DNA from 3 places in the Massilia sp. NBRC 108631 genome. Region 1 is predicted to be linked to each of the others. Evidence: predicted binding sites of a transcription regulator. Region 1 holds the regulator's gene; each other region holds the start of a gene.
What was found. Region 1 encodes sigma-54, which starts transcription at its own class of promoters, with help from an activator protein. Its sites were predicted from a motif close to TGGCANGNAANCTGCTTT; they were not measured.
Positions count from the first base shown of each region.

Region 2: AC6H42_RS32870 (PEP-CTERM sorting domain-containing protein) is a predicted target of sigma-54. The motif match lies at 3,007-3,024, and genes of this name have one in related genera.
Region 3: AC6H42_RS13775 (urease accessory protein UreD) is a predicted target of sigma-54. The motif match lies at 6,384-6,401, and genes of this name have one in related genera.

Region 1 covers NZ_BAAKJE010000245.1:9,572-19,389, forward strand. Annotated here, with positions in the region: gene hprK (HPr(Ser) kinase/phosphatase) at 1-524, shown strand, start outside; gene rapZ (RNase adapter RapZ) at 629-1,492, shown strand; gene AC6H42_RS26255 (enoyl-CoA hydratase/isomerase family protein) at 1,539-2,615, opposite strand; gene hpf (ribosome hibernation-promoting factor, HPF/YfiA family) at 2,709-3,065, opposite strand; gene AC6H42_RS26265 (RNA polymerase factor sigma-54) at 3,133-4,623, opposite strand; gene lptB (LPS export ABC transporter ATP-binding protein) at 4,631-5,392, opposite strand; gene lptA (lipopolysaccharide transport periplasmic protein LptA) at 5,395-5,973, opposite strand; gene lptC (LPS export ABC transporter periplasmic protein LptC) at 5,988-6,581, opposite strand; gene AC6H42_RS26285 (KdsC family phosphatase) at 6,609-7,148, opposite strand; gene AC6H42_RS26290 (KpsF/GutQ family sugar-phosphate isomerase) at 7,148-8,146, opposite strand; gene AC6H42_RS26295 (monovalent cation:proton antiporter family protein) at 8,255-9,818, shown strand, end outside.
Region 2 covers NZ_BAAKJE010000304.1:7,748-17,565, forward strand. Annotated here, with positions in the region: gene AC6H42_RS32850 (dicarboxylate/amino acid:cation symporter) at 1-372, shown strand, start outside; gene AC6H42_RS32855 (glycerate kinase type-2 family protein) at 506-1,735, shown strand; gene AC6H42_RS32860 (YceH family protein) at 1,787-2,464, shown strand; gene AC6H42_RS32865 (MerR family transcriptional regulator) at 2,550-2,936, shown strand; gene AC6H42_RS32870 (PEP-CTERM sorting domain-containing protein) at 3,060-3,638, shown strand; gene xdhB (xanthine dehydrogenase molybdopterin binding subunit) at 3,714-6,068, opposite strand; gene xdhA (xanthine dehydrogenase small subunit) at 6,065-7,576, opposite strand; gene AC6H42_RS32885 (NCS2 family permease) at 7,588-8,889, opposite strand; gene AC6H42_RS32890 (allantoate amidohydrolase) at 9,013-9,818, opposite strand, start outside.
Region 3 covers NZ_BAAKJE010000125.1:6,906-16,723, reverse strand. Annotated here, with positions in the region: gene AC6H42_RS13800 (DUF885 domain-containing protein) at 1-1,529, shown strand, start outside; gene AC6H42_RS13795 (hypothetical protein) at 1,601-1,828, shown strand; gene AC6H42_RS13790 (hypothetical protein) at 1,825-2,997, opposite strand; gene AC6H42_RS13785 (hypothetical protein) at 3,092-4,723, opposite strand; gene AC6H42_RS13780 (cation:proton antiporter) at 4,787-6,223, opposite strand; gene AC6H42_RS13775 (urease accessory protein UreD) at 6,441-7,400, shown strand; gene AC6H42_RS13770 (urease subunit gamma) at 7,410-7,712, shown strand; gene AC6H42_RS13765 (urease subunit beta) at 7,723-8,049, shown strand; gene ureC (urease subunit alpha) at 8,053-9,753, shown strand; gene ureE (urease accessory protein UreE) at 9,764-9,818, shown strand, end outside.

The DNA.
Region 1 (9,818 bases):
GCATCATCATGCACGGCGTGTTCATGGACGTGCTGGGCGTGGGCGTGCTGATTACCGGCGATTCGGGCCTGGGCAAGTCGGAGCTGGGGCTGGAGCTGATTTCGCGCTCGCACGGCCTGGTGGCCGACGATGCGGTGGAGTTCGCGCGCATTGCGCCCAATATGATAGAGGGCCGCTGCCCTGCCCTGCTGCAAAACCTGCTGGAAGTGCGCGGGCTGGGACTGCTGGACATCAAGGCCATCTTCGGCGAGACGGCGGTGCGCCGCAAGATGCGCCTGAAGCTGATCGTGCACCTGGTGCGGCGTTCGGCGCTGGAGGAGGAAGTGGAGCGGCTGCCGTTCCAGTTCCCCACCGAGGACGTGCTGGGCCTGCCGATCCGCAAGGTGGTGATCCCGGTGGCGGCCGGCCGCAACATCGCGGTGCTGCTGGAAGCGGCCGTGCGCAACACCATCCTGCAACTGCGCGGCATCGATACGCTGCAGGAGTTCATGGAGCGGCAACGGCAAGCCATGAGTGGCGACTAGGAGCTGGACCTTGCACGGTCCATCCGTTCCGCAGGCGCAGCACTCGCGCGGGGATTTGTTCGCCAGCGCACCTATCGCGTAGTCTTGATGTATTATCTTTAGCTATGCGTATCGTTCTCATCACCGGTATATCCGGCTCCGGAAAATCCGTCGCCCTGAATGTCCTTGAGGACACGGGCTATTATTGCGTGGACAATTTGCCGCCGGCCTTGCTGTCGCAACTGGTGTCGCAGCTGACCGACGAAGGCACGCAGGCGCTGGCCGTGGCGGTCGACGCGCGCAGCGCCGAGTCGCTGGTCAACCTGCCGGACGCCGTGCAGGCCTTGCGCCAGCAGGGCCACGACGTCAAGATCATGTACCTGACGGCGAATACCCATTCGCTGGTGGCGCGCTTCTCGGAAACGCGCCGCAGCCATCCGCTGTCGCACGAGCTGAAGCCGGGCCAGAATCCGGCCGCGCGCCGCACCCTGATCGAGTGCATTTCCGAAGAGCGCGAGCGGCTGTCGGCCATCGAGCAGCTCGGCCACGTGATCGACACCTCGGAGCTGAGCGCCAACAAGCTGCGCGCCTGGATCAAGGACCTGGTACAAAGCGAGAATGCGCCGCTGACGCTGTTCTTCGAATCGTTCGCCTTCAAGGTGGGGGTGCCGCTGGACGCGGACTTCGTGTTCGACGTGCGGGCCATTCCCAATCCCTATTACGACCTGGCCCTGCGCCCGATGACGGGACGCGACGCGCCGGTGATCGCCTTCCTGGACGCGCAGCCCAGCGCGGAGGAGATGTTCAAGGACATCCGCGATTTCGTCAGCAAATGGCTGCCGTCGTTCAAGACCGACAACCGCAGCTACCTGACGGTGGCGGTGGGCTGCACCGGCGGCCAGCACCGCTCGGTGTACATGGCCGAACGCCTGGCCCGGCACTTCCACCCGACGGAGCAAGTTGTCTTGCGCCATCGGGAACAGTCGTAACGGCGGGTTACGCTTCGCTACCCCGCCCTGCGCAGACCGCGTGCCATCACAGGTGGCGCAGCGGATGCGCGTGCGCCGGCCACGGCGGTGCGAAGAATCCTGCCACCATCCCGGGCGTTACTTGCGCCACCGTTGCGGGCGACCACTTGGGCGCGTTGTCCTTGTCGATCACCAGCGCGCGCACGCCTTCCAGCACTTCGCCATGTTCGAAATTGCGCCGCACCAGGTTGCGCTCCATGCGCAGGCAGTCCGCCACGTCCAGCGCCGCGCCGCGGTTCAATAGTTCCAGCGTCACGCACATCATCAGCGGCGAACGGCTTTGCATGGCTTTGAGCGCCGCCTGCGCGAACACGCCATCGTCGGCCGCCAGCGAAGCCATGATGGCCGCCACGCTGCCGGCCGCGAAGTGCCGCTCGATGGTGGCACGCTCAGCTTCCAGCACGCCGGCGCCGGCATGGAACGGCGCCGCGAAAGCATCGATTGCTTGCGGCAGTTCGGCGCCCGGCACCGCCTCCAGCAGGTCGCGCAGCGCGTCCCAGGCATCGGCCGGCACATAATGGTCCGCCAGGCCCACGTACAGCGCGTCGGCCGCGCCCACGGTCAGCCCGGTCAGGCCCAGGTAGCGCCCCAGGCTGCCCGGCGCGCGCGACAGGAAATGGCTGCCGCCCACGTCCGGGAACAGGCCGATATTCACTTCCGGCATGGCCATCTTCGTGCGGTCCGTGACGATGCGCACGCGGCAGCCCGGACCGCCCTGCGCAATGCCCATGCCGCCGCCCATCACCACGCCGTCCATTAACGCGATATACGGTTTAGGGTAATAGTGGATCAGGTGGTTGAGCGCGTACTCCTCGGTGAAGAAGTCCTCCAGCAGCGCGCTGCCGCCCTGCGGCGTGGCGTTGCCCACCTCGTGGAAGAAGCGGATGTCGCCGCCGGCGCACAGGGCCTTTGCGCTGCTGCTGCGGATCACCACGGCGGCGACGCTGCTGTCGCCGCGCCAGTCCAGCAGCACGGCGGTCAGGCTGCGCACCATATCGAGGGACAGGGAATTGAGCGCCTTGGGGCGGTCGAGGGTGATGAAGCCGGTGCCGTTGGCAACCTGGGTAAGGACGTGCTCGCTCATGCTGGATGTCTCTGGAATTGTTAGAGCCCCATTTTAGCGCGGCCGCAAAAAAGGGCGCCAGATGCGCCCTTTGTTGGGAGTGCCGGTGACCCGTTATGCGGTCGGGGCAGGTTCGTACGTGTCCGGGAGGTGCTTGATGGCGTCGTGGCCATGCTCCTGCACCTTGGCTTTGTACTTCATCACTTGGCGGTCCAGTTTGTCGATCAGCGTATCGATGGCAGCATACAGGTCTTGCGACAGGCTTTCCACGTACACAGTCTTGCCGGACATTCGCAGGTTGATCTCGGCCTTCTGCCTTTTGTCTTTCTCGGTGAGGTTATCTACAGTCAGGATGACAGCAATATCAATAACTTGATCGAAATGGCGCTTGACCCGTTCCAGCTTGTTCTGCACGTATTCACGGATGGCGGGGGTCACTTCGAGATGATGTCCACTGATGGTGAGATTCATACACACTCCTAAAGATAAGGGTTCGTACGCTTTGGTGTTTTTGGCGCGCAGGGGAACCCAAGTAAAACTACAAAGCTTTACGCAGACTTACCGGAGGGATTTTCAAGGCTTCGCGATATTTGGCAACAGTCCGTCGCGCAATTACCATGCCCTGTTCACCCAGCATGTCCGCAATCTTACTGTCGGATAAAGGATTTTTCGGGTCTTCAGCTCCTGTCAATTGCACAATCAGCGCCCGTATCGCCGTCGAGGATGCTTCTCCTCCTGCTTCGGTGGCGACGTGACTGCCAAAGAAATATTTCAACTCAAACATCCCATGCGGAGTCAGCATGTATTTCTGAGTTGTTACGCGAGAAATAGTGCTCTCGTGTAGTCCCAGTGTATCAGCAATTTCACGCAACACAAGGGGTCTCATGGCAACGGCGCCATGGCTGAAAAAGTTCTTTTGTCTTTCTACTATCGCCTGCGCCACGCGCAAAATGGTGTCGAAACGCTGGCGCATATTCTTGATCAGCCACTTGGCTTCCTGCAGCTGCGCGCCCATGGCCGACTCGCCCTTGCCCTGCTTGAGCATGTTGGCGTACAGCGCGTTCACGCGCAGGCGCGGCATCACGTCGTTGTTCAACGTGACCTGCCAGCCGTTGCGCGCCTTCTTCACGATCACGTCCGGCACCACGTAGTCGGATACGTCGGAGGCGAACTCGGCGCCCGGATGCGGATTGCACTGGCGGATCACCGCCTGCGCTTCGCGCAGGTCTTCGTCGTCGCAGTCGAGGGCTTTTTTCAGCTTGTTGAATTCGCGCTGCGCGAACCAGGCCAGGTGCTTTTCCACGATGCAGATGGCCATGCGGCGCGTCACCAGCGGCACCCCGGGCATGCGCTTGATCTGCAGCGCCAGGCACTCGGACGCGCTGCGCGCGCCCACGCCGATAGGGTCGAAACTTTGCAGCAGCGTGAGCGCCGTCTGCAGTTCCTCGAGCTCCACGTCCGCCTCTTCCGGCAGGCGCGCATGGATTTCCTCCAGCGGCTCTTCGAGGTAGCCGTTTTCGTCCAGCGCATCGATGATCAGTTCCATCAGCACGCGGTCGCGCGGCTGCTGCACGGTCACGCGCATCTGCTCCATCAGGTGCTCGCGCAGGGTGCAGTGGCTCGCTTCGAGCTGCGGGCGCGAGTCCTCGTCGTCCGGCGCCTTGCTGCGGCCGGCGTCGCTCCAGTCGGTATCGGCCTCGGCGCCGCTGGCGCTGTCGCCGTCGCCGCTGGCGCCCTCGAAGGGATCGCCCTCGCCGGCCGGTGCGCTGTCCTGCGCCGGTGCGCCCACTTCGGCCGGCGAGGCGTCCGCGCCGGTGGACTGGGTCGGGTTGATGGCGCCGTCGCCCAGCAGCCGCAGCGAGCGGTCCAGCGGGTCGTCCAGCCGTTCCAGCAAGGGGTTCTCGCCGAGCAACTGCTCCAGTTCCTGGTGCAGCTCCAGCGTGGACAGCTGCAGCAGTCGAATCGACTGCTGCAGTTGCGGCGTCAGCGCCAGGTGCTGAGAGGTGCGGAGTTGCAGTGACTGTTTCATGGCGGGCTTACATGCGGAAGTGTTCGCCGAGGTAGACGCGCCGCACCGATTCGTCGGCGATGATATCGTCCGGACGGCCGGACGCCAGCACGCTGCCCTGGTTGATGATGTAGGCGCGGTCGCAGATGCCCAGCGTCTCGCGCACGTTGTGGTCGGTGATCAGCACGCCGATGCCGCGCTCCTTGAGGAAGCGCACGATGCGCTGGATCTCGATCACGGCGATCGGATCGACGCCGGCAAACGGTTCGTCGAGCAGCACGAAGCGCGGGTTGGTGGCCAGCGCGCGCGCGATTTCCACGCGCCTGCGCTCGCCGCCCGACAGCGACAGCGCCTGGTTCTCGCGCAGTTTCTCGATTTGCAGGTCGGCCAGCAGGCGGTCCAGGCGCTCGTCGATCTCGGCCTTGCTCAGTGCCTTGCCGTTTACGCGCTGGATCTCCAGCACGGCGCGGATGTTGTCCTCCACCGTCAGCTTGCGGAACACCGACGCTTCCTGCGGCAGGTAGGACAAGCCGAGCGTGGCGCGCTGGTGGATCGGCATGCTCGACACGTCCACGCCGGCGATATCGATGCTGCCCGCGTCCGACGGCACCAGGCCGACGATCATGTAGAAGGAGGTGGTCTTGCCGGCGCCGTTCGGGCCCAGCAGGCCCACCACTTCGCCGCATTCCACCTGCAGCGACACGTCGTGCACCACCTGGCGCTTGCCGTAGCTTTTCTGCAGGCCGCGCACCACCAGGGTGCTGGTGCAGCTTGGGATTGCTTCAGCCATCGTTATTTCCCCGCCGGCGGCTGCTGCGCCGGCACGGCCGGGGCGGCTGGCTTGGGCGTGGACGGCTGGATCACCATGGTGCCGCGCCCGCCGCCGGTCTTGCCTTCGCCGCTGACGGTGTTGCGCACGCTGAACTGCTCGCGACGGCTGTCGTAGGAAATGAATTCGCCGGCCACCTCGTCGCTCGGCTTGCTGCCTTCCAGGCGGCGCACCTTGGCGCGCGAGAACAGCTTCACCAGTTCGTTCTTGCCGTCGTACTCGATGCGTTCGGCTTCGCCTTCCATCCACTGGTCGCCTTCGCCGTCGCGTTTCTGGCGGAAGGTGGTGGGCTTGCCGCCGGCGCTGGTCAAGGTGACATACTGGTAGCCTTCCGGATCCTTGGTCACCACCGCCTTGGCCGCCTTCATCAGCAAGGTGCCGCGCGTGAGCACCACATTGCCGGTGAAGGTGCTGATCTGCTTGACGTCGTCGACGTCCGCGTTGTCATAGTCGATCAGCGTGGGCTTGGTGGAGTCGGCCTTCTCGGCCTGCACCAGTCCGGCCGCGCACAGCAGCAGCGCCGAAATCAGGAGTTTTTTCATCGTCTGTCCATTCACTATTTAGTTTGCGGCGGCGGATACACAATCCGGCCGCGTCCATTCAGCGACACCTGGCGCGTGGCGTTGTTCGCCTTCATGCCGGCGCCGGTCGCCGTGGCGCCGCCCTGCACGATCTGCACCGGCTGGTCGGTTTCCATGCGGTCCTCGTCCGGGTAGACGGTGAGCGCCTGCGTCGTCATCTGCATGGCCGGGCTCTTGCCCTGGGCCGCGCGGTCTATCTTCACATTGCCCTTCAGCTGCACGCGCGTGTTGTTCTCGTCCACGCGGGCGCGCTCCGCCGTCATGTCCATCGGCGGATGGGTGCTGCTCAAGTTGCGCACCATCGGCTTGTCGATCTCCGAGGCGTCGTCGATCGGGCGGTGCACCAGCTTGTCGCCCGACACGATGTAGCTCGGCTTGCCTTCCTTGGTCATGCGCACCACGCTGAACTGCTCGATGATGTAGTCGGGCTCGTTCAGGCGCTTGTCGGCCAGCATGTCTTCCTCGCCCCGGTTCAGCAGCTGCAACAGCCAGAACGTGCCAAAGGCAACAAACACCGCGATCACCAGGGTGATGCTCAAGCGCCAGCGGTGCGCAGTACGCTTACGCATGGTTAAATCTCCGCATCATCTACCTTCTCAGACCAGGAACTGGGCCATGACCTTATCGTAATTGCCGGTGGCGCGCAGCACGAATTCGCACACCTCGCGCACCGCCCCGCGCCCGCCGTGGGCCTCGGTCACGTGATGCACCCGGCTCAGCACATCGGCGCGGCCGTTCGGCACGCCCACCGCGAAGCCGACACGCTTCAGTATCGTCAGGTCCACCACGTCGTCGCCGATAAAGCACACCTGCCCGGCCTGCAGGCCGGTCTTGGCCAGCAGGTCGTTGAACGGGGTCAGCTTGTCGTGGCCGCCCTGGTGCACGAACTCGATGCCCAGGTCGCGCGCGCGGGCCGTCACCTGCGGCGAGCGGCGCGCGCTGATGATGGCCGTCAGGATGCCGGCCTCCTGCAGCAGCTTGATGCCCAGGCCGTCGTGCACGTTGAAAGTCTTCATCACTTCCCCGTCCGGGCCGTAATGCAGGCTGCCGTCGGTGAGCACGCCGTCCACGTCGAAGATCATCAGCTTGATGTTGGCCGCGCGTGCCACATTTTCAAGATTGTAGGCCTTGTTCATCAGATCACCTTGGCGCGCGTCAGGTCGTGGATGTGCAGCGCGCCGGCCAGCTTGCCCTCGGCGTCCACCACCAGCATTTGATTGATGCGGAACTGCTCCATGATGGCCACCGCGTCCACCGCCAGCTTGTCCGGCGAAATGCTGCGCGGATTGGCGTGCATCACGTCGCGGATGATCACCTTGCTAAAGTCCTGCACTTTTTCTATCATGCGGCGCAAGTCGCCGTCGGTAAACACGCCCACCGGGCGGTTGTCGGCATCGACGATGGCGGTCATGCCCATGCCCTTCTGGGTGATTTCCAGCAGCGCGTCCGGCAGGCGGGTGTCCAGGCCCACGGACGGAATCGCGTCGCCGCTGCGCATCACGTCGCGCACATGGGTCAGCAGGCGGCGGCCCAGCGCGCCGCCCGGGTGCGAGCGGGCGAAGTCTTCTTCCTTGAAGCCGCGCAGGTCCAGCAGCGCCACGGCCAGCGCGTCGCCCAGCGCCAGGGTGACGGTGGTGCTGGCGGTGGGCGCCAGGTTCATCGGGCAGGCCTCCTTGGCCACCGACACGTCCAGGTGCACGTCGGCCAGCTTGGCCAGGCTGGAGCCGGGCTTGCCGGTCATGGAAATAAGGGTGCTGCCCATGCGCTTGACCACCGGCAGGATGGCCATCAGCTCCGCGCTTTCGCCGGAATACGAGATGGCGATGAAGGCGTCTTCCGCCGTCACCATGCCCAGGTCGCCGTGCGCCGCCTCGGCCGGGTGTACGAACAGGGCCGGGGTACCGGTCGAGGCCAGCGTGGCGGCGATCTTGCGCGCGATGTGGCCGGATTTGCCGATGCCCGACACCACGACCCGGCCTTTGCAGTTCAGCAGCAGCGCGACCGCCTTGCCGACGCTGTCGTCGGTGGCCAGGCGCGCATGCATGGCGGTAATGGCGTCCGCCTCGATCTGCAGGGTTTCTCGGGCCAGCGCCAGCGCGCGTTCGGCCGTGTTGTTGTCAAAAGCTTTCAGCATGGGAATTCCATCGGTTACACTCATGCCGGAAGTATAGCCGAATTGCGAAAGCAAAAAACTTGCCAGTCCCAACAAACAACGGGATCAGCCCTTAAATGGAACCGCCGCATGTTTTCACCGCTTGAACTGACCCTCTTGCTGCTCGGCAGCGCCGTACTGGGCGTGGTGGCGTTCCGCATGATGCACCTGCCGCCCATGCTGGGCTATCTGACGGTGGGCATCCTGATCGGGCCGCACGCGCTGGGCCTGGCCGAGCAGAGCGAGGCGAGCCATATCCTGGCCGAGTTCGGCGTGGTGTTCCTGATGTTCTCGATCGGCCTGGAATTCTCGCTGCCCAAGCTGATGGCCATGCGCGGCATCGTGTTCGGGCTGGGCATGGCGCAGGTGACGGCCACCATCGCCGCCACCATGCTGCTGGGCTGGCTGCTGGCCTGGCAGCTGCCCGGCATCAACATCAGCTGGCAAGCCTCGTTCGCGCTGGGCGGCGCGCTGGCCATGTCGTCCACCGCCATCGTGGTGAAGATGATCACCGAACGGCTGGAGCTGGAAAGCGAACACGGCCGCAAGATCATGGGCATCCTGCTGTTCCAGGACCTGGCCGTGGTGCCGCTGCTGATCCTGATCCCCTCGCTGGCGAAAAACCCGGACGACCTGCTCGAAACGCTGGCCTGGGCCGGCGGCAAGGCCGTCATCGTGCTGGTGCTGCTGCTGTTCGTTGGCCAGAAGCTGGTGCGCGGCTGGTTCGCCATCGTGGTCAAGCGCCGCTCGCAGGAGCTGTTCATGCTGAACCTGCTGCTGATCACCTTGGGCGCGGCCTGGATCACCGAGAAGGCCGGGCTGTCCATGGCGCTGGGCGCCTTCGTGGCCGGCATGCTGATCTCGGAAACCGAATACAAGCACCAGGTGGAGGAAGACATCAAGCCCTTCCGCGATGTGCTGCTGGGGCTGTTCTTCATCAACGTCGGCATGCTGCTCAATTTGCGCCTGGTGCTGGAGAACTGGTGGCTGGTGCTGGTGCTGCTGGCCGGGCCGGTGCTGCTCAAGTTCGCGCTGATCGCCGGGCTGGCCAAGCTGTTCGGCTCGTCCGACGGCGTCTCGATGCGCACCGGCCTGGCGCTGGCGCAGGCGGGCGAATTCGGCTTCGTGCTGCTCAACCTGGCCGGCGGCGTGGCGCTGATGGACCCGTTCATCATCCAGGTGGTGCTGGCGTCGATGGTGCTGTCGATGCTGCTGGCGCCGTTCGTCATCGACCATTCCGACAAGCTGGTGATGAAAGTGTCCAGCAACGAATGGATGATGCAGTCGCTGGCGCTGACCAAGATCGCCACGCGCACCATGAGCACGCAAAAGCACGTGATCGTGGCCGGCTTCGGGCGCAGCGGCCAGAGCCTGGCCACGCTATTGAGTGAAGAGGACATCGCCTACCACGCACTGGACCTGGACCCGGAGCGGGTGCAGGAGGCGCAGACGGCCGGCGCCAACGTATCCTACGGCGACGCCGGGCGGCGCGAAAGCCTGATCGCGGCCGGCATCTACCGCGCCAGCGCGGTGGTGATCACCTACGCCAGCACGCCGTCGGCGCTGCGCGTGCTGCACCTGGTGCACGAGCTGGCGCCGGCGCTGCCGGTGATCGTGCGCAGCCATGACGATACCGACCTGGACCGCCTGAAAG
Region 2 (9,818 bases), on a different contig from region 1:
CAGTTGCTGGTGCTGGGCGTGCTGATGCTGACCTCCAAGGGTTCCGCGGGAGTGACCGGTTCGGGCTTCATCACGCTGGCGGCCACCTTGGCATCCATGGGCAAGATACCGGTGGAGGGCATGGTGCTGCTGCTGGGCGTGGACCGCTTCATGTCCGAAGCGCGCGCCATCACCAACACCATCGGCAACGCGGTCGGCACCATGGCGATTGCGCGCTGGGTCGGCGGCCTGGACCGCGTGCGGGCGGATGCGGTGCTGAACGGCACTGCCGACATGGACGTGCTGTACGGCGAGCCCGTCGCCACGGAGCGGGAGGAAGCGCCGCAGCCGGTGGTGCGCATGGCCATGGAAGGAGCGGTGCGCCATGGCTAAGCTGATCGAAGCGGCGCACGGCGAGGTGCGTGTGCACGACGCGGCGGCTGCCTGTGGCGCAGCCGGGGAAGGCAGCATTGCCGCCGGCCCCGGCCCCCGCTTCGGCGGGCGGGAGCGCCTGCTGTTGCGCGCCATGTTCGACGCAGCAATCGCCGCCGCCCAGCCGGCGCTGTGCGTACCGCCGCACCTGCCGCCGGCGCCGCAAGGGCGCACCATTGTGATCGGCGCGGGCAAGGCCAGCGCGGCGATGGCGCAGGCGGTGGAGCGCAACTGGCCCGGCCCGCTGGAAGGCCTGGTGGTCACCCGCTATGGCTATGCCGTGCCGTGCGAGCGCATCGACATCGCCGAGGCGGCCCATCCGGTGCCGGACGAAGCAGGCCACCGTGCCGCCCAGCGCATGCTGGAGCTGGTGCAAGGACTGGGCCGGGACGACCTGGTGATCTGCCTGATCTCCGGCGGCGGCTCCGCGCTGCTGCCGCTGCCCGCGCCCGGCATCACCATGGCCGAAAAGCAGGCCGTCAACCAGGCCTTGCTGGCCAGCGGCGCCACCATCTCCGAGATGAACTGCGTGCGCCGCCACATCTCGGCCATCAAGGGCGGCCGTCTGGCGGCGGCTTGCGCCCCGGCCCGCGTGGTGACCCTGCTGATCTCCGACGTCCCAGGCGACGACCCGATCGACATCGCCTCCGGCCCCACCGCGCCGGACCCCACCACCTGCGCGGACGCGCTGGCCATCCTGTCGCGTTACGGCATCGCCGCGCCGGACAGCGTGCTGGCGCTGCTGCGCAGCGGCGAAGGAGAAACCGTCAAGCCGGGGGACCAGCGCCTGGCCGCCTCCGAACTGCACCTGGCCGTCACGCCGCGCATGGCGCTGCAAGCGGCGGCGCAAGTTGCCCGCCAGGCCGGCGTGCGCTGCCACCTGCTCGGCGACGGCCTGGAAGGCGAAGCGCGCGACGTCGGCAAGGTCATGGGGGGAATCGCGCGCAGCACGGCCAGGCACGGCGAGCCCTTCGAGAAGCCCTGCATCCTGCTCTCCGGCGGCGAAACCACGGTAACGCTGCGGGGCAAGGGGCGGGGCGGGCGCAACGTCGAATTCCTGCTCGCGCTGGGCGTGGCGCTGGAAGGGCAGGAGGGCGTATACGCGCTGGCGGGCGATACCGACGGCGTGGACGGCGTAGAAGAAATCGCCGGCGCCATCCTCGCGCCGGACACGCTGGCGCGCGCGGCCGAGCTGGGCCTGCGTCCCAGGCTGAGCCTGGACGAGAACGACGGCCACGGCTTTTTCCAGGCGCTGGGGGACTCCGTCGTCACCGGTCCCACGCTCACCAACGTCAACGACTTCCGCGCCATCCTGATTACCTGACCTGGAATATGGTAAATTCGACTATGCAACTTGTCGAAAGAAGGAAAACGCATGACCAACGAAGCGGACAACCCCAACCTGCTGGACCCGTTTGAAACCCGCGTGCTCGCCGTGCTGGCTGAAAAAGAAGCCCTCACGCCGGACAACTACCCGATGTCGCTGAACGCCATCACCAACGGCTGCAACCAGCTGTCCAGCCGCGACCCGGTGATGTCGATCTCCGAGGAAACCGTGGCCGACGTGCTGCAGCGTCTCATGCAGCGCAAGTTCGTCAACGGCATCACGCAAGCCGGCGCGCGCGTCACCAAGTACGAGCACCGCATGCGCATCAAGTGGTCGCTGGAGCAGGACAAAGTGGCCGTGCTGACCGTCCTGATGCTGCGCGGCCTGCAGACGGCCGGCGAAATCCGCACCCGCACCGGCCGCCTGCACGACTTCAAATCCGTGGCCGACGTCGAGCAGGCGCTGCAGTTCCTGATCGACAAATACCCGCCGCTGGCTGCCAAGCTGCCGCTGGCGCCGGGCACCAAGGAGCCGCGCTACGGCCACCTGCTGCAGGGTGAAGAAGCGCTGGCGCGCGAGGAAACCGCCGCCAGTTACGGCGGCAGCACCAGCACCCCGGCGCAGGGCAGCCGCGTCGCCCAGCTCGAAGCCGAAGTGGCCCAGCTGCGCCAGGACTTCAGCGACCTTGCCGCCCAGTTCGCAGCGTTCAGGAAGCAGTTCGAATAGCCCTGTTTTAACCTGCCTCAGGCCCCTTCGCGCCCATGACATACACTGCGTATGTCCTTCGGCCGGAGGTGCATGACCTGCCCCCATGACTGCTTCACTGACGATACAACAGACGGCTGAAGCGTGTGGACTCAGCGTGCACACGCTGCGCTATTACGAGCGGATCGGCTTGATCAAGCCGATTCCGCGCCGCAGCAATGGCCACCGGCTTTACCGCGCCGATGACCTCAACTGGATCGCTTTTCTGTTGCGGCTGCGTGCCACCGGCATGTCGATCGAGGAGATGCAGCATTACGCGCAATTGCGTGAGCAGGGCGACCTGCCGGCCAGCGTGGCCGAACGCAAAGCCATGCTGGTCCGGCACACGGCTGCCGTCGAGGCCGAAGTGAGGGCGATGCAAGAAACGCTGGCCTATCTCCACCAGAAAATTGCACTGTATTCCAATATGGAAACTGACCTGCAATCACCATAGCTGTCGGAAAACTTTACACATACTTTTACTCAGGAAGTCGCTCCCGTTAAGAATCAAGGAGTTGCGATGCTGGCATAACTATTGCTTAATGCTAAGTTCTATTTATTTTATGAAACTAGTGTTATGAAATTTGCAAAAGTACTCGCAACCCTGCTGCTGTCTGCCGCCTCGTTCGCCGCCCATTCGACCATCATCACCAAAACGCAGACCCAGACCGTGGCTGGCCAGGACTTCGTGTTCGATTTCACCGGCCTGTCCAAGACCTTCACCGGCGGCGCCACGCTGACCCTGACGGCGCGGGGTGACTTTTCCGCGAACACTGCCAGTGAATTCCTGAGTATCTCGGCTGAGAACATTTCCTTCGGCGATTTCACTTACAAGACCAACAACGGCAATGGCAACGGCGGCGGCAACGACTGGACTGCTTATACCGCACACGACAACAAGTTCACCAAATCGTTCACCCTGAGCAACTCGCAACTGGTTGGGCTGTTGTCCGACCAACTCCTGCGTGTGAACGCGTTCCTGAGTTCCGAAGTCAACATTGTCGGCGCCAATTCCTATGTGACCGCGACCTTCAACTACACGCCGGTTGATGCGGGCGCACCTGCCCAGGGCGGCACCGTGCCGGAACCTGGCAGCCTGATGCTGGTGGGCATCGCGCTGGCAGCATTGACCGCAGCGCGCCGCCGCAAGCAGTAATTTTCTGCGCCGATAAGAAAAAGCCGCTGGCGGATAATCTCCGCAGCGGCTTTTTTCTTTTGGCGCCAGGCCCGGCTACTGTGCTTCGGCTTGCTCGCGCACGGCCTCCACCGCATCCAGGATCGCTTCGCTGGTGGCTGGCGCGCGCAACGGCGGGTTGATGCGGTAGTCGCCTACCGACGCCACCGCGTCGCGTATGGCCAGGAAGACCGAGAAGGGCAGCAGCAGCGGCGGCTCGCCCACCGCCTTGGAGCGGTGAATGCTGTCGAAGGCATTGCGGTTCTTGAACAACTGCACGTCGAAGTCTTCAGGGCAGTCGGAAACGCCCGGGATCTTGTAGGTCGACGGCGCGTGCGTCATCAGCTTGCCCGCCTTGTTCCACCACAGTTCCTCGGTCGTCAGCCAGCCCATGCCCTGGATGAAGGCGCCTTCCACCTGGCCCACGTCGATGGCCGGGTTCAGCGAATTGCCCGCGTCGTATAGCGCGTTCACTTTCAGCAGCTTCCATTCGCCGGTCAGCGTGTCGACCACCACTTCCGACACGGACGCACCGTAGGCGTAGTAGCCGAAAGGGTTGCCGGTCATGCTCTCGCGGTCCCAGCTCAGGCCCGGCGTGGCGTAGAAACCGTCGGACCACAGCTGCACGCGTGCCAGGTAGGCCTTCTGCACCAGGTCCGGGAAGCTGACCGTGGCGTCGCCGGCGTACACCATGCCGTTGGCGAACACCACGGCGGCCGGCTCGCAGGCGTACGTTTTGGCGGCGAACTCGCGCAGGCGGCGGTTTAGCGTGGCGGCGGCGTCCTGCGCGGCCTTGCCGTTCAAGTCGGCACCGGTGGAGGCGGCCGTGGCCGAGGTGTTGGCGACCTTGCTGGTGTCGGTGGCGCTGGCGCGCACGCGCGCCAGCGGAATGCCCAGTTCATGCGCCACCACCTGGCACACCTTGGTGTTGATGCCCTGGCCCATCTCGGTGCCGCCGTGGTTCACCAGCACCGAGCCGTCGGTGTAGATGTGCACCAGTGCGCCTGCCTGGTTGAAGTGGGTGACGTTGAAGGCGATGCCGAATTTCACCGGTGTCAGCGCCAGGCCTTTTTTCAGCACCGGGCTGGTGGCGTTGAACGCGCGGATGGCTTCGCGGCGGGCGCGGTAGGCGCTGTCGTTCTCCAGCTGGTCCACCAGCTCATGGATCACGTTGTCGACCACCTTCTGGCCGTACTGGGTGTAGTTGCGGCCTTCCTCGTCGTTGCGGCCGTAGAAGTTGATCTTGCGGACGTCCAGCGCGTCCTTGCCCAGCTTGCGCGCGATCTCGTCGACGATGTACTCGATGGCGATGGCGCCCTGCGGGCCGCCGAAGCCGCGGAAGGCGGTGTTCGACTGGGTGTTGGTCTTGCCCGCCATGGCGCGGATGTCGCAGTCGCTCAGGTAGTAGGTGTTGTCGAAGTGGCAGATCGCGCGCGTGGCCACCGGCGCCGACAGGTCGGCCGAGAAGCCGGCGCGCGTCACCATCTCCACCTTGGCGGCGGTGATCAGGCCGTTGTCGTCATAGCCCATCTCGTACTCGTAGTAGAAGCAGTGGCGCTTGCCGGTCACCATCATGTCGTCGTCGCGGTCGGCGCGCAGCTTGACCGGGCGCTTCAGCGCATTGGCGCACACCGCCGCGCAGGCGGCCCACAGCGCGGACTGCGATTCCTTGCCGCCGAAGGCGCCGCCCATGCGGCGGCATTCGATCACCACCGCGTGCGAAGCGATGTGCAGCGCATGCGCCACCACGTGCTGCATCTCGGTGGGGTGCTGGGTGGAGCAGTAGACGTGCATGCCGCCCGCTTCCTTGGGCAGCGCGTACGAGATCTGGCCTTCCAGGTAGAACTGCTCCTGGCCGCCGACGTGCAGCGTGCCCTTCAGGATATGCTTGGAGCGCTCGAAGGCCGCCTTGGCGTCGCCGCGCGTCAGGCGCATCGGCGGCACCACGAACGATTCCGCGTCGCGCGCCGCTTCCGGCGTCAGGATGGCTGGCAGCTCTTCGTACTGGATGTCGGCCTTGCGCGCGGCGTGGCGCGCCTGGTCGTGGGTTTGCGCCACAACGATGAAGATGGGCTGGCCCACGTATTCGACCTTTTCCTCTGCCAGGATCGGATCGTCGTGGATAATCGGGCCGCAGTCATTGGTGCCGGGGATGTCCTTGTAGGTATAAACGGCCACCACGCCCGGCATGGCCTTCACCGGCTCCAGGTTGATGGACAGGATGCGCGCGTGCGCTTTCGGCGACAGGCCCAGCGCGGCGTGCAGCGTGCCTTGCGCTTCGGGGATGTCGTCGGTGTAGGTGGCTTCGCCCAGCACGTGCAGGATGGCCGATTCGTGCGGGTGGTTCTGGCCCACTTCGGCCCAGCCCTGGGCCGCGCCGATGGTCATGAACGCTTCGGATTTACTGTTCATGCTGCGTCCTTTTCCTTGAATGCAAACGCGTTGATCGAAGTGACGGGAAGGGCGCCGTCGGGGCGCGACTCCAGCCAGAAGCGGCGCAGCAGGTTCTGCGCGGTTTTCATGCGGTAGCTGGCGGTGGCGCGCATGTCGGTCAGCGGGGTGTAGTCCTGCGCCAGCGCGGCCATGGCGGCCTTCAGCGTCTCCTCATTCCACGGCTTGCCCTCGATGGCCGCTTCGGCCAGCGGCGCGCGCCTGGAGGTGGCGGCCATGCCGCCGTAGGCGATATGCACATTGCGCGCGATGCCGTCTTCCAGCGTGATGCAATAGGCGGAAGCGACGGCGGAAATGTCCTGGTCGTAGCGCTTGGCCAGCTTGTAGGTGCGGAACTGCTGTTCCGCCTTCGGCAGCGGAATGCGCACCGCTTCGACGAATTCGCCCGGCTGCCAGTCCTTCTTCATGTAGTCCAGGTAGAAGTCCTGCAGCAGCATGCTGCGGCGGCCTTGCGAACCATTCAGCACGATTTCGGCGCCCAGAACTATCATCCACGGTGCGGAGTCGCCAATGGGCGAGCCGTTGGCGACACTGCCGCCCAGGGTGCCGGTGCTGCGGATCGGCTGCGAGGCGAAGCGCTGCCACAGTTCGTGCAGCGAGTCGTTCTTGTACAGGTCGCCCACCGAGCGGTAGGCGTCGTCCAGCGACACGGCGGCGCCGATTTCCAGCATGCCGTCCACCATGCCCATCAGGTGCAGTTCCTTCACCTGGCGCACGTAGATCACGTCGCCCAGGTTGCGCATCTGCTTGGTCACCCACAGGCCCACATCGGTGGACCCCGCCAAAATGGTGGCGTTGGGCTTGGCGGCGCGCAGTTCGGCCAGCTCGGCCAGGGTGCGCGGCGCATGGAAGGACTGGCCGTCGTGGGTGTAGCTGAACATGGTATCTCGTTGCAGGTCTTGCAGGGCGGCCACCAGGGCCTCCCGGTCAAAGCTCACGGGCGGCAATTCGCCCATGCGATGCGCGGCATCGATAATCGGCCGGTAACCGGTGCAGCGGCACAGGTTACCGGACAGGGTCTCATCGATTTGTTTTCGGCACAGGGGGGCGGTCTGGCCTGAAGCTTTCACTTCTTCCTGCTTCAGGTACAGGCTCCACAAGGACATGGCGAAGCCCGGGGTACAGAAACCGCATTGCGAACCGTGGCATTCGACCAGCGCTTCCTGCACCGGGTGCAGGCCGCCGTCCTTCTGCTTCAGGTCTTCCACCGAGAACACGGCCTTGCCGTCCAGCGTGGGCAGGAACTGGATGCACGAGTTCACGTTGCGCATTTCCAGTTCACCGTTCACCAGCGAGCCGATGACGACGGTGCAGGCGCCGCAGTCGCCTTCGGCGCAGCCTTCCTTGGTGCCGGTGCAATGCTGGTCTTCGCGCAGATGCTGAAGCAGCGTGCGGGTGGGCGGGGTGCCTGAGTTGGACGCGACTTCCTGCACGCGCCCCTGGTAGTAAAAACGAATCGGGTGAGACATGGACTACTCCTTCAACCTGCGATATAAATGGTCTTGAACAGGAATACGCCGGCGATACCCCAGATCATGCCGCTGACTTCCTTGTGCTTGCCGGTCAGCAGTTTCAACGCGGCGTAGCTGATGAAGCCCAGCGCCAGGCCGTTGGCGATCGAATAGGTGAATGGCATCACCAGCGCGGTGATTACGGCGGGAATGCTTTCCGTGGTTTCGCTCCAGTTGATTTCGGCCAGTTCGCGCAGCATCAGGCAGGCTACGAAGAACAGGGCGGGAGCGGTGGCGTAGGCCGGGACCACGCCGGCCAGCGGCGCGATGAACAGCGCGAGCAGGAACAGCACGGCGACGGTGACGGCGGTCAGGCCGGTGCGGCCGCCCGCTTGCACGCCGGCGGCGCTTTCGATGAAGGCGGTGGTGCTCGAGGTGCCCATTACCGAACCGGCGATGATGGCGCCGGAGTCGGCCAGCAGGGCCTTGTTCATGGTCGGCGGCAGCTTGCCGTCTTTCATCAGGCCAGCGCGCTGCGCCACGCCCATCAGGGTGCCGGTGGCGTCGAACAGCTCGACCAGGAAGAACACCAGCACCACGTTCAGCAGGCCGTGCGAGATGGCGCCGATGATGTCCAGCTTGAACACGGTCGGTTCGATCGATGGCGGCATGGAGACTACGCCGTTGAAGGTGTTCCCGGCAAAGAAGAACGACAGCACGGTCACGGTCATGATTCCGATCAGCAGGGCGCCCGTTACTTTCAGGCGGTCCAGCGCCACGATCACCAGGAAGCCGATGATGGCCAGGATGGGCGCCGGCTCGTGCAGGTTGCCCATGGTGACGAAGGTGGCCGGGCTGGAAACCACGATGCCCGAGTTCTTCAGCGAGATCAACGCCAGGAACAAGCCCACGCCGGCCGGGATGGCGGTGCGCAGCGAGGCCGGGATGGCGTTCATGATCTTCTCGCGCACGCGCAGCAGGCTCACCACCAGGAAGCAGCAGCCGGAGATGAACACCGCGCCCAGCGCCGCTTCCCAGGGGAAGCCCATGCCCTTGACGACGCCGTAGGCGAAGTAGGCGTTCAGGCCCATGCCGGGCGCCAGGCCAATCGGGAAATTGGCGTACAGGCCCATGATCAGGGTACCGATGGCCGCCGCCACGCAGGTGGCCACAAAGACGGCGTCTTTCGGCATGCCGGCGTCGCCGAGGATGGAGGGGTTGACGAAGATGATGTAAGCCATCGTCAGGAAGGTGGTAATGCCGGCCAATACCTCGGTGCGGACGTTGCTGCCGTTCTCACTGAGCTTGAAGTAGTTATCCAGGAAGTTCATGATGTTTGTCTCGTGTTTAGTTTTTATACGTCCGAAATTCCACTTCTTGCGAGTGGAAAAATATGACGTCCCGCGCTTTGGTTTTTGCGCTGCTTTCTTGTATCGTCGTCTATACGCTCCTTGTCAGCTTATTTGCTGCGGAATATTGGTTATCTGTTTTTCGGTATAGTCCGCATTGCTGCGTGCTGCCGCCTTCGGCCTGGCCTTGAAATGGCGCAGGAAGTCGAGCAGGATGCGGGCGGCCACGTCGGCGTCGTCGGCAGTCATCGTCTCCAGCGGGTTGTGGGAGATGCCGCCATTGCCGCAGCGGGTGAACAGCATGGCCACATCGGTAATGCGGGCCATCAGCATGGCGTCGTGGCCTGCGCCGGACGCGAGCTGGAATGCGGGGACGCCGGCCCGTTCGGTGGCGGCCGCAATCTGCTGCATGAGCCAGGGCGCGCAAGGCGCTGAACTGGCTGAAACGGTTGCTTCAACTTTGACATCAATGTGGCGCCGTTGACACACTTTCTCGATGCGCGCCAGGATGTCGGCCACCGCCGCGTCGCGCGCGGCGTCGTTGGCGGCGCGGATGTCGAGCGAAAAGCTGCACGCGCCGGGGATCACGTTGGTCGATCCGCCCGGCACCTGCAGCTGGCCGACGGTGCCCACCAGGGCCGATTCCAGCGCGCCCGGCTGGTGCGCGCCGCAGCGGTCCTCCACGTACAGCACGATCTCTGCGGCGGCGGCGGCGGCGTCCTTGCGCATGCCCATCGGGGTGGTGCCGGCGTGGCTGGCCACGCCCTTCATCTCGACCAGGAAGCGGCTGCTGCCGGCGATCGAGGTCACCACGCCCACCGGCAGGCCGCGGTCGAGCAGCACCGGGCCCTGTTCGATATGCACTTCCACATAACCCAGCAGGTCGGCCGGGTCGCGCGCGATGGCGGCGA
Region 3 (9,818 bases), on a different contig from region 1:
GGCAGCGCGTGCTGGCCAGGCTGGACGCGATCCCGGTGGCCGCGCTGGAGCCGGCGCAGCGCATCGATTACGCGGTGTACCGCGCGCAGATCGCTGCGCTGATCGAGAACCAGCGCTTCCGCGAATACGAAAAGCCGCTCAACTCCGATTCGGCCTTCTGGTCCAACATCGCCGGCGAGGCCGACAAGAGTTTCCGCAGCGAGGCCGAATACGCGGCCTACGTGCGGCAGCTGAACGACATGCCGCGCTACTTCGCCGAAGCCACCGCCAATATGCGCGCGGGCCTGCAGCGCGGCTTCACGCCGCCGCGCGTGACGCTGCTGGGACGCGACAAATCGGTGGCCGCCGTGGCCGAGGAAAAGACGCTGGAGAAACTGGCCTTCTACCGGCCGTTCAAGGACATGCCGGCCGCCATCCCGGCCGCGCGCCAGGCCGAGCTGCGCGCCGCCGCGCTCAAGGCGCTGCGCGAGTCGGTGGTGCCGGCCCACCAGCGCTTGCTGGCCTTCCTGCGCACCGAGTACCTGCCGGGCGCGGCCGAGGCGCTGGCGGCCGAGCGCCTGCCCGACGGCAAAGCGTATTACCAGTCCAAGATCAGCGAGTACACCACCACATCGCTGAGCGCCGAGCAGATCCACCAGACCGGCCTGGCCGAAATGGCCAAGATCCGCGCCGAGATGCTGGAGGTGATCAAGCAGGTCGGTTTCCAGGGCGGCTTGCCGGAATTCCTGCAGTTCCTGCGCACCGACCCGCGCTTTTACGCGCGCACCCCGGAGGAGCTGCTGATGCGCGCGGCCTACGTGGCCAAGCGCTTCGACGCCAAGGTGGGCGACTACTTCGGCTACCTGCCGCGCAGCCGCTTCGCCATCATTCCGGTGGCGCCGGACATTGCGCCGTACTATACCTCCGGCCGCGGCGGCCCCGGCGTCTACATGGTCAACACCTACAACCTGCCGGCGCGCCCCCTGTACAGCCTGCCGGCGCTGACGCTGCACGAGTCGGCCCCGGGCCACGCGTTCCAGATGCCGATCGCGCTGGAACAGAAAGGCCGTCCGGCCTTCCGCAACGCCTACATCTCGGCCTACGGCGAGGGATGGGCGCTGTACACCGAACGGCTGGGCGTGGAAATGGGCATCTACGAGACGCCGTACGAAATTTTCGGCATGCTGAGCTACCAGGCCTGGCGCGCGTCGCGCCTGGTGGTCGATACCGGCGTGCACGCCAAGGGCTGGACCCGCGCGCAGGCCCAGGCCTACCTGCGCGAGAACACGGCGCTGTCCGAGCACGAAGTCACCACCGAGGTGGACCGCTATATTTCCTGGCCTGGCCAGGCGCTGTCCTACTACCTGGGACAGATGGCGGTGCAGCAGGCGCGCAAGAAGGCGGAAGCGGCGCTGGGGCCGAAATTCGACATCCGCGCCTTCCACGACACGGTGCTCAACCTGGGTTCGGTGCCGCTGCCGGTGCTGCATGCGCGCATCGATACTTTCATCGCGGAAGGCGGCAAGAGCCCGTATCCCAAGGACGAGTGAGCGCGCTACGGTTTGCTTTGCGGCCGCGCGCGGGGCGGACTACACTGTAGGGACGACTGAAAGGACTCCCCATGGCAAGCAAAATCACGCACCGCGGCGTTGCCATTGTCACCTTGGACGATGGCGAAGCCGTGCTGGAACATTGCAAACCGAACTGCATTGCCATCCGGCATGACGACGCGGGCTGGTGGACCTGCTTTGTCGGCCCGGACGGCGAGGTGGATGACTACGACCAGCCTTTCCCCAGCCGCGACCAGGCGGTGTGGGCCGCCAAAGCGGCCGCCGAGTACGGCATTTAGCTGGATTCGCGGCGTGCTGGGGGCGTCTCGGGCGCCTGCTGCAAGTGCCCGGGCTGGACGATTCGCCCGGCCTGCCTGACCGCCACCGGCTGCGCCACGGGCTCGGCTTCCAGTGCCTTGCCTATCAGAATCGTAAAGCCCACATACATCAGGCTCAGGTTGCGCAACTCGCCCACGGCGGCGAAGGCGGCGAACAGCGGCAGGTTGATGGCTGCCGCCAGCAGGATATGCTGGCGCGCTTGCTTGGGACTGGCGCGCCAGCCGCGCGTGACCACGGCGGCAATCAGCACCAGCGTCAGTACAAAAGCCTGGCGCGGCCCCATGATGCCGTACGTTAGCTCCATCTGGCTATAGGTTTGCGGCGACAGGTAGGCCACCAGGTTGTCGGCCAGATGCAGCTCGACCGGGGTTCCGCCCGCCGCGGCGAACTGCAGCTTGGCGGCCACGTTCACCAGTCCGGACACCAGCACCGCCGCCGCCGTGGCGGCGACGGCTTTGGTCTTCGGATACGCGGCCAGCAGCAGCGGCAGCAGCGTGATGATATAGAAGAAGAACGATTCCTTGTTCAGCGTGGCCGGGATCAGCATGGCGAAGAACCACGCGATGCGGCGGCGCGACACCAGCAGGTAGGCCAGGCAGAAGAACAGCAGTTCGGCGGTGTCGTAGAAATAGCCGCCCAGCGTTTGCATGTAAGGGAAGGCCAGCGACAGCACGGTCGGCGCGAAGATGGCCGCCAGCCGGCCCGTGCCGGCGTCCAGCGCGATGCGGTGCAGCAGGAACAGGCTGCCCAGCAGCGACAGGAACGACAGGTAGTACACCACCACGTAGCGGAAACCGTAGGCCGGCCGTGCCGCGCCGTAGGTCTTGACGTAGACCTTGCTGGGATTGAGCTTGTCGGCCACGCGGGCTTTGATGTGCTCGGGCACTGCCCGGTCGGCGGCGTTGGCGATCAGCGGCAGCAGCTGGCGGTAAACGAAGGGACGGTCGGCGGTGGCCTCCAGCATGGCTTCGAGCGAGAAGCGCGGGGTGTTGTCGCGCAGGCCCCATTTGCCGATATAGCCGGAAAAGCTGGCCGCCGCCACCATCCAGAAGAAGGCGAAGTGCAGCAGCAGCGATAGCCAGTTGGACCAGGCCGCTCTGTGCCAGGCTTGATGCAGGAAGGAAATCATCGGTACTCCGGGACGAGGGGAGTGACCAATATTTCACGCCGTTAGCTGGCGGGACTACGAATGCGTCAATAGTGCTGCAGATTTTTGTTGCGCTTTACCCAGCCCGCAGCGCGTTCAGCACCTTGTCGATGTCGGCGCGGTGGAACTGTTGCCGCATGCGGTAGGGGTGCTGGCACGGCACCGCCAGCGTGCCGCCGTCCTGCAGGCCGAGCAGCACCTGGCGGCGCGCGGTGCAGGCCGCCGCCATCGCCTGGCCGGTGCCGGGATGGCCGAACACGGGCAGCCCTTCGATGGTGGTCGCATGGGCTTCCTGCAGGAAGATCTTGCAGGCTTTCATGCCGTCCAGGATGACGCCGTGCGGCGTTTCGGTGGTGCCGCTGCGGCCGCCGCAATCGTCCTGCATCAGCTTGACGACAGCGCGCAGCACCATGGCGTCGCGCATGGCTTGCGTGGGCGGCTGCGGCGTGGCCAGGGCAGTGCGGTCCAGCATGGAGTCCCATTGTTGTTCCATGGAGCCGTCCGCGCCCAGCAGCTTGGGGAGCCAGCGCGGCTGGCAGGCCGGGGTTGCGGCCGGACCTGCGCCGCATTCCATGGCGTGGGCAAAATCGGGCCGGGCCCCTTGCCGGAGGCTGCGGTAGAAGCCATTGATGCGCGCCATGGCGCTGCCCTGGCCCTGGCGCGCAGCGAGCGCGTAGACGTACGCGGGCAGGCCGCACTTGTACTCCAGCCGGTTGCCGCCGACCTGGCGCGGCGTGAGTGCGCGCCAGCTTTTCGGTTCGCTGTACAGGATGCAAGTGGCCAACGCGTCGTCCAGTTCTTCGGCGGCCTGCGCCGGCGTCAGCCAGCCGTTGTGGATCGAGGCCATCCAGCGCAGGAATTCACCGCCGCCTTCGTGGATCAGGCGCGCGTCGGGATAGTCGTCGACGGCGTCGCGCAGCTGGAAGCGGTGGCTGAATTCGTGCGCCACCAGCAGCGTGGCCTTGGCCTGGTCGGCGGCGGAAGGGGCGCGCGGCCAGTTGTACAGCGCCAGGCGCAGCACGTCGCTGGCGTCGCCGCCTATATACACACCGCCCGGGGCCGCCACGTAGGCGGCGGCGACGATGGGGCGCTGGAAGACGGCGTCCGGCAGCGCCTTGCGCAGGTAGCCCACCGTGCCGGCGGCCACCATGCCGATGTGGGCCACGGTGGCCGCCGGCAGGCGCGGATCGAAGTAGCTTGGCGTTTCGGCGCCTGGCTGCGCCAGCGGGGCGGCCAGCAGCAGGGCGGCGGTGTCGGCGCCGGACTGCGCCTCGGCGGCGTGCTCGTAGCTGCGGCCGTTGACGGCGATGCCGGGCGCGGCGAAGCGGTAGTTCACCTTGCCGCAGCCGTCGCCCACGGCGTAGTTCGACAGGTGCGCGTACAAGCCCTGGCCCATCGGGAAGGCGGCCGGGTAGCCGGCCTGGCGGGTGGCGGCGGGCACGCGGAAGCGCAGGGTGGAGCAGGCGGCGTCCTGGCGGGCGAGCTCGCCGGCGCCGGCCGTGCCGCAGCCGTCCAGCGCCTGCCAGGCTTCGCGCGTGGCGCGTCCGGCGTCGCCATGCTTGGCGAAGGGGAGTGCGCGGCATGCGGCGGGCAGCGTGTAGCTCACTTCCAGCGCCTCAGGCGACAGCAGTTTCAGCTGGACATCGACTTCGGCTGCGGCGGATGCTTGCAGCAGTAGCAGTAATAAAGCAATGCCCGGTGGGCGCATGCGGATTCGCCTGAAAGATGAAAGGGCGGATAATATCATATAGGCAACTCCGGCAGGGCCGGCCTAGTCGCTCCAGAAACGGTCGAACAGGGGCTTGACGCTGATGCCGTGCACCGCGATGGACAGCATGATGACCACCAGCGTGATGTCGATTAGCTCCCGCGCCAGTGCCTGGGGCAGGCCGTGGTTGATCGCGTACATCAGGTAGTACACGGAGCCGATGCCGCGCACGCCGAACCAGGCGCTGATGCCGCGCACCCGGCCGCGTACGGTGGAGCGCACCAGGCCCAGGTAGACGCTCAGCGGCCGCGCCACCGCAAACAGGAACAGCGCCGTGCTCCAGGCGCGCCAATCCCATGCCTGCGCCGTGACGGCGCCGCCCAGCAGCAGCACCAGCGTCAGTTCCGACAGCCGCTCCAGGTGCTCCTTGAAGATCAGCGATTCGCCGCTGACGGTGAGCGGCGCTTCGGCCGGCGTTTCCGCCGCTGCCGCTGCGGGACCGGCAGCGGTAGCGGTGGGTGCCGGCGCATGGGACGCGCCGGGCCGTGCTTCGCCCTGGCTGGCGGCCGCCGCCGCGCCCGTTGCTGCCAGCGTGGCGGCGCCCGGTGCTTGCTGCGTGGCCGCGCCTGCCGCCGCCTGGCCCGCGCAGGGCTCCTTGAGCAAGCCATGGCGGTCCTTGCCGGCGCCCGCCAGCACCAGCTCGCGCTGGCGCAGCGCCACGCCGGCGAAGAACACCGCCAGGAAGCCCCAGGCGTGCAGCCACAGGCAGGCGCCGTACACCACCGCAATCAGCCCCAGGCCCACCAGGTCGTCCAGCACGTCGTGCCTGGGATCGGTGTTGCGCAGCGCCCAGCCCAGCTGCGCCAGCGCCGCGCCGCCCGCGATGCCGATCAACACCGCGCCCATCGTGCCCCACAGGACATCCATTGCCAGCCACCGCCAGCCGAAGTCGCCCAGCTCGTGCAGGCCCAGCAAGCCCAGCCCCAGCATCACGAAGGGGAAGGCGCTGCCGTCGTTCATGCCGGCTTCGCTGGTCAGGGCGAAGCGCAGCTGGTCGCGGTCGCCGGCGTGGCGCACCTGCACATCGGTGGCCAGCACCGGGTCGGTCGGCGCCAGGATGGCGCCCAGCAGCACGGCCGCGCCGAGCGGCAGGCCCAGCACCAGCGTGCCGAAGGCCGCCATCAGCCCTACCGAAATACTCATCGACAGCCACGCCAGGCGCAACGACGGCGCCCAGCGCGCCAGCGAGAACGGCACCGGCATTTTCACGCCGGCCGAAAAGAGGGAAATCAGCACCGCCAGTTCGGTCATCACTTCCAGCACGCCGGCCTCGGCATAGGGATCGACCGCGAACACGCCGAAGAAGGCCGGCCCCAGCGCCAGCCCCACGCCCAGATAGACGATAGCCGAGGTGACGGGCAGGCGCGCCAGCGTGGTGGCGGCCAGTCCGCGCGCCAGCATCAGGCAGCCGATCAGGATGAACCAGAGAGTGGTACTCATGCTGGAACAATATACGCTGTGCTTTGCTGCAATGGCGCGGCATTGCTGCGGGACGGGCGGCGGGCGAAGGGGGGCGGACCGGCCTTGCGCCAAGTTGGTGCGTGCGGTCCGAATTGGTGCGCTCCGTCCAGCCAGCGGCGAGGTAAAAGCACGCAAGTGCTGGCATGCTACTTGCGTAATGCATGTCCAGTACATAACGAGACCAGAAATCCGCCGCATGCCCGACACCGCCGCCAGCGCAGACCCGCTGTATAGCGCTACCAGCGCGATGAGCGCCTCCAGCACCGCCCCGGTCGCCCCACCGGCCGGGGCGGACGCTGCGCATCCGCCGTGGCAGGCCAGCCTGTCGCTGCGGTTCGCCGACGACCAGGGCACCACGCGCCTGGTGGAGCGCCGCCACAGCGGCCCGCTGCGCTTGCAGAAGCCGCTGTACCCGGAAGGCGGCGCGGTCTGCCATGCCATCATCGTCCATCCTCCCGGCGGCGTGGTCGGCGGCGACAAGCTCGAACTGGGCGCCACGGTGGGCGAGGGCGCGCACGCCTTCCTGACCACCCCCGGCGCGGCCAAGTGGTACAAGGCCAACGGCAAGGTGTCGCGCCAGACGGTGCGCCTGCACGCGGGCGCCGGCGCCGCCATCGAGTGGCTGCCTCAGGAAACCATTTTCTTTGACGACGCCCGCGTGGAACTGGCGCAGGACATCACGCTGGAGGCGGGGGCCAGCTACATCGGCTGCGAAATCCTGTGCATGGGCCGGCGCGCGTCAGGCGAAACCTTCCGCAGCGGCCGCGTGGCGCAGCGCACCCGCATCCGCCAGGGCGCGCGGCTGCTGTGGTGGGAGCAGGGTGCGCTCACGCCGCACGGCATCGCCAGCCCGCTGGGCATGGACGGGCATAGCGTGTGCGCCACCTTGCTGGCGGTGGGCGCCCCGCTGCCGGCCAGCGTGCTGGCCGCCATCCGCCGCGACGGCGCCGCCGCGACCGGCAGCGGCTCCGCCATGCCCGGCGCCGCCTCCAGCGCAGCCGTATTCGGCGCCACCCAAATGAAAGGCCTGCTGGCCGTGCGCTACCTCGGCGACGACAGCGAGGCCGCCCGTGAAATCATGCTGGCAGCCTGGCGCACCCTGCGGCCGGCACTGCTCGGCCGCGCCCCCTTCGACCCGCGCAGCTGGCGCACCTAGGACAAGAATATGGACCTGACCCCACGCGAAAAAGACAAGCTGCTGATCTTCACTGCCGCCCTGCTGGCCGAGCGCCGCCGCGCGCGCGGCCTGAAACTGAACTATCCGGAAGCGGTGGCGCTGATCAGCGCCGCCATCATGGAAGGCGCGCGCGACGGCCGCAGCGTGGCCGAACTCATGTCCGACGGCGCGCAGATCCTCACGCGCGCCGACGTCATGGAGGGCGTGCCCGAGATGATCCCCGACATCCAGGTCGAAGCGACATTCCCCGACGGCTCCAAGCTCGTCACCGTACACCACCCCATACCTTAAGGAGCACATCATGATCCCTGGTGAATTCATGCTCGAAGAAGGAGAGATCGGCCTCAACCAGGGCCGTGAAACCGTCACCGTCGTCGTCGCCAACCGGGGCGACCGCCCGATCCAGGTCGGCTCGCACTTCCACTTTTTCGAGGTCAACCCCGCGCTGGGGTTCGAGCGCTGGAAAGCCTACGGCATGCGCCTGAACATCGCCGCCGGCACCGCCGTGCGCTTCGAGCCGGGCCAGACCCGCACCATCGAACTGGTGAAGCTGGCCGGCGACCGCGTGGTGCACGGCTTTAACGGCGCCGTCAACGGCAAGCTGGCCGACACTCCGCCGAAAGCGTAAAACATGGCCACCATCCCGCGCGCCGCCTATGCCGAAATGTACGGCCCCACCACCGGGGACCGCATCCGCCTGGCGGACACCGAACTGTTCATCGAGATCGAGCACGACTACGCCATCTACGGCGAGGAAGTGAAATTCGGCGGCGGCAAAGTGATCCGCGACGGCATGGGCCAGTCGCAGCGCCCGCACGCCGAGGTGATGGACACCGTCATCACCAATGCGGTGATCCTGGACCACTGGGGCATCGTCAAGGCCGACATCGGCCTGAAGAACGGCCTGATCGCCGCCATCGGCAAGGCCGGCAATCCCGATATCCAGTCCGGCGTGACCATGGCGATTGGCGCGGCCACCGAGATCATCGCCGGCGAAGGGCTGATCGTCACCGCCGGCGGCATCGACTCGCACATCCACTTCATCTGCCCGCAGCAGATCGAGGAAGCCTTGATGAGCGGCGTGACCACCATGCTGGGCGGCGGCACCGGCCCGGCCGTGGGCACCGCCGCCACCACCTGCACGCCCGGCCCCTGGCATTTGCACGCCATGCTGAGCGCGGCCGACGCTTTCCCCATGAACCTGGGCTTTCTCGGCAAGGGCAATGTCAGCCAGCCCGTACCGCTGGAGGAGCAGATCCGGGCCGGCGCCATCGGCCTGAAGCTGCACGAGGACTGGGGCACCACCCCGGCCGCCATCGACAACTGCCTGTCCGTGGCCGACCGGCTCGACGTGCAGGTGGCCATCCACAGCGACACGCTGAACGAGGGCGGCTTCCTGGAGCACACGCTGGCCGCCTTCAAGGACCGCACCATCCACACCTTCCACACCGAAGGCGCGGGCGGCGGGCATGCGCCGGACATCATCGCGGCGGTGGGGCAGGGCAATGTGCTGCCCTCGTCGACCAATCCGACCCGGCCCTACACGGTCAACACGCTCGACGAGCACCTCGACATGCTGATGGTGTGCCATCACCTCGACCCGGCCATCGCCGAGGACGTGGCCTTTGCCGAATCGCGCATCCGGCGCGAGACCATCGCCGCCGAGGACATCCTGCACGACATCGGCGCCATTTCCATGATGTCGTCGGACTCGCAGGCCATGGGCCGGGTGGGAGAGGTCATCATGCGCACCTGGCAGACCGCACACAAGATGAAGGTACAGCGCGGATCGCTGGCCGAGGACAGCGCGCGGCACGACAATTTCCGCGCCCGGCGCTACATCGCCAAGTACACCATCAACCCCGCCATCACGCACGGCATTTCGCACGTGGTCGGTTCGCTGGAAGTGGGCAAGATCGCCGACATCGTGCTGTGGAAGCCGGCCTTCTTCGGCGTCAAGCCGTCCATGATACTGAAGGGCGGCATGATCGCCGCCGCGCAGATGGGCGACCCGAACGCGTCGATTCCCACGCCGCAGCCGGTGCACTACCGCATGATGTTCGGCGCCTACGGCGGCGGGCTGCGCAAGTCCTTCACCTTTGTGTCGCAGGCCGCGTTCGACGCCGATATCGGCGGCCAGCTGCGGCTGCAGAAGCAGACCATCGCCGTGAAAAACATGCGCACCCTGCGCAAGCGCGACATGATCCACAACGGCGCCACGCCGCACATGGAAGTCGATCCCGAAACCTATGAAGTGCGCGCCGACGGCCAGTTGCTGGTCTGCGAAGCGGCCGCCGTGCTGCCGATGGCGCAGCGCTATTTCCTGTTCTGACGAGGCCCGCATGCTTACCCTCCATACCAAACTGCCCGCCAGCGCCGGCCCCGGCGCGGTGCAAC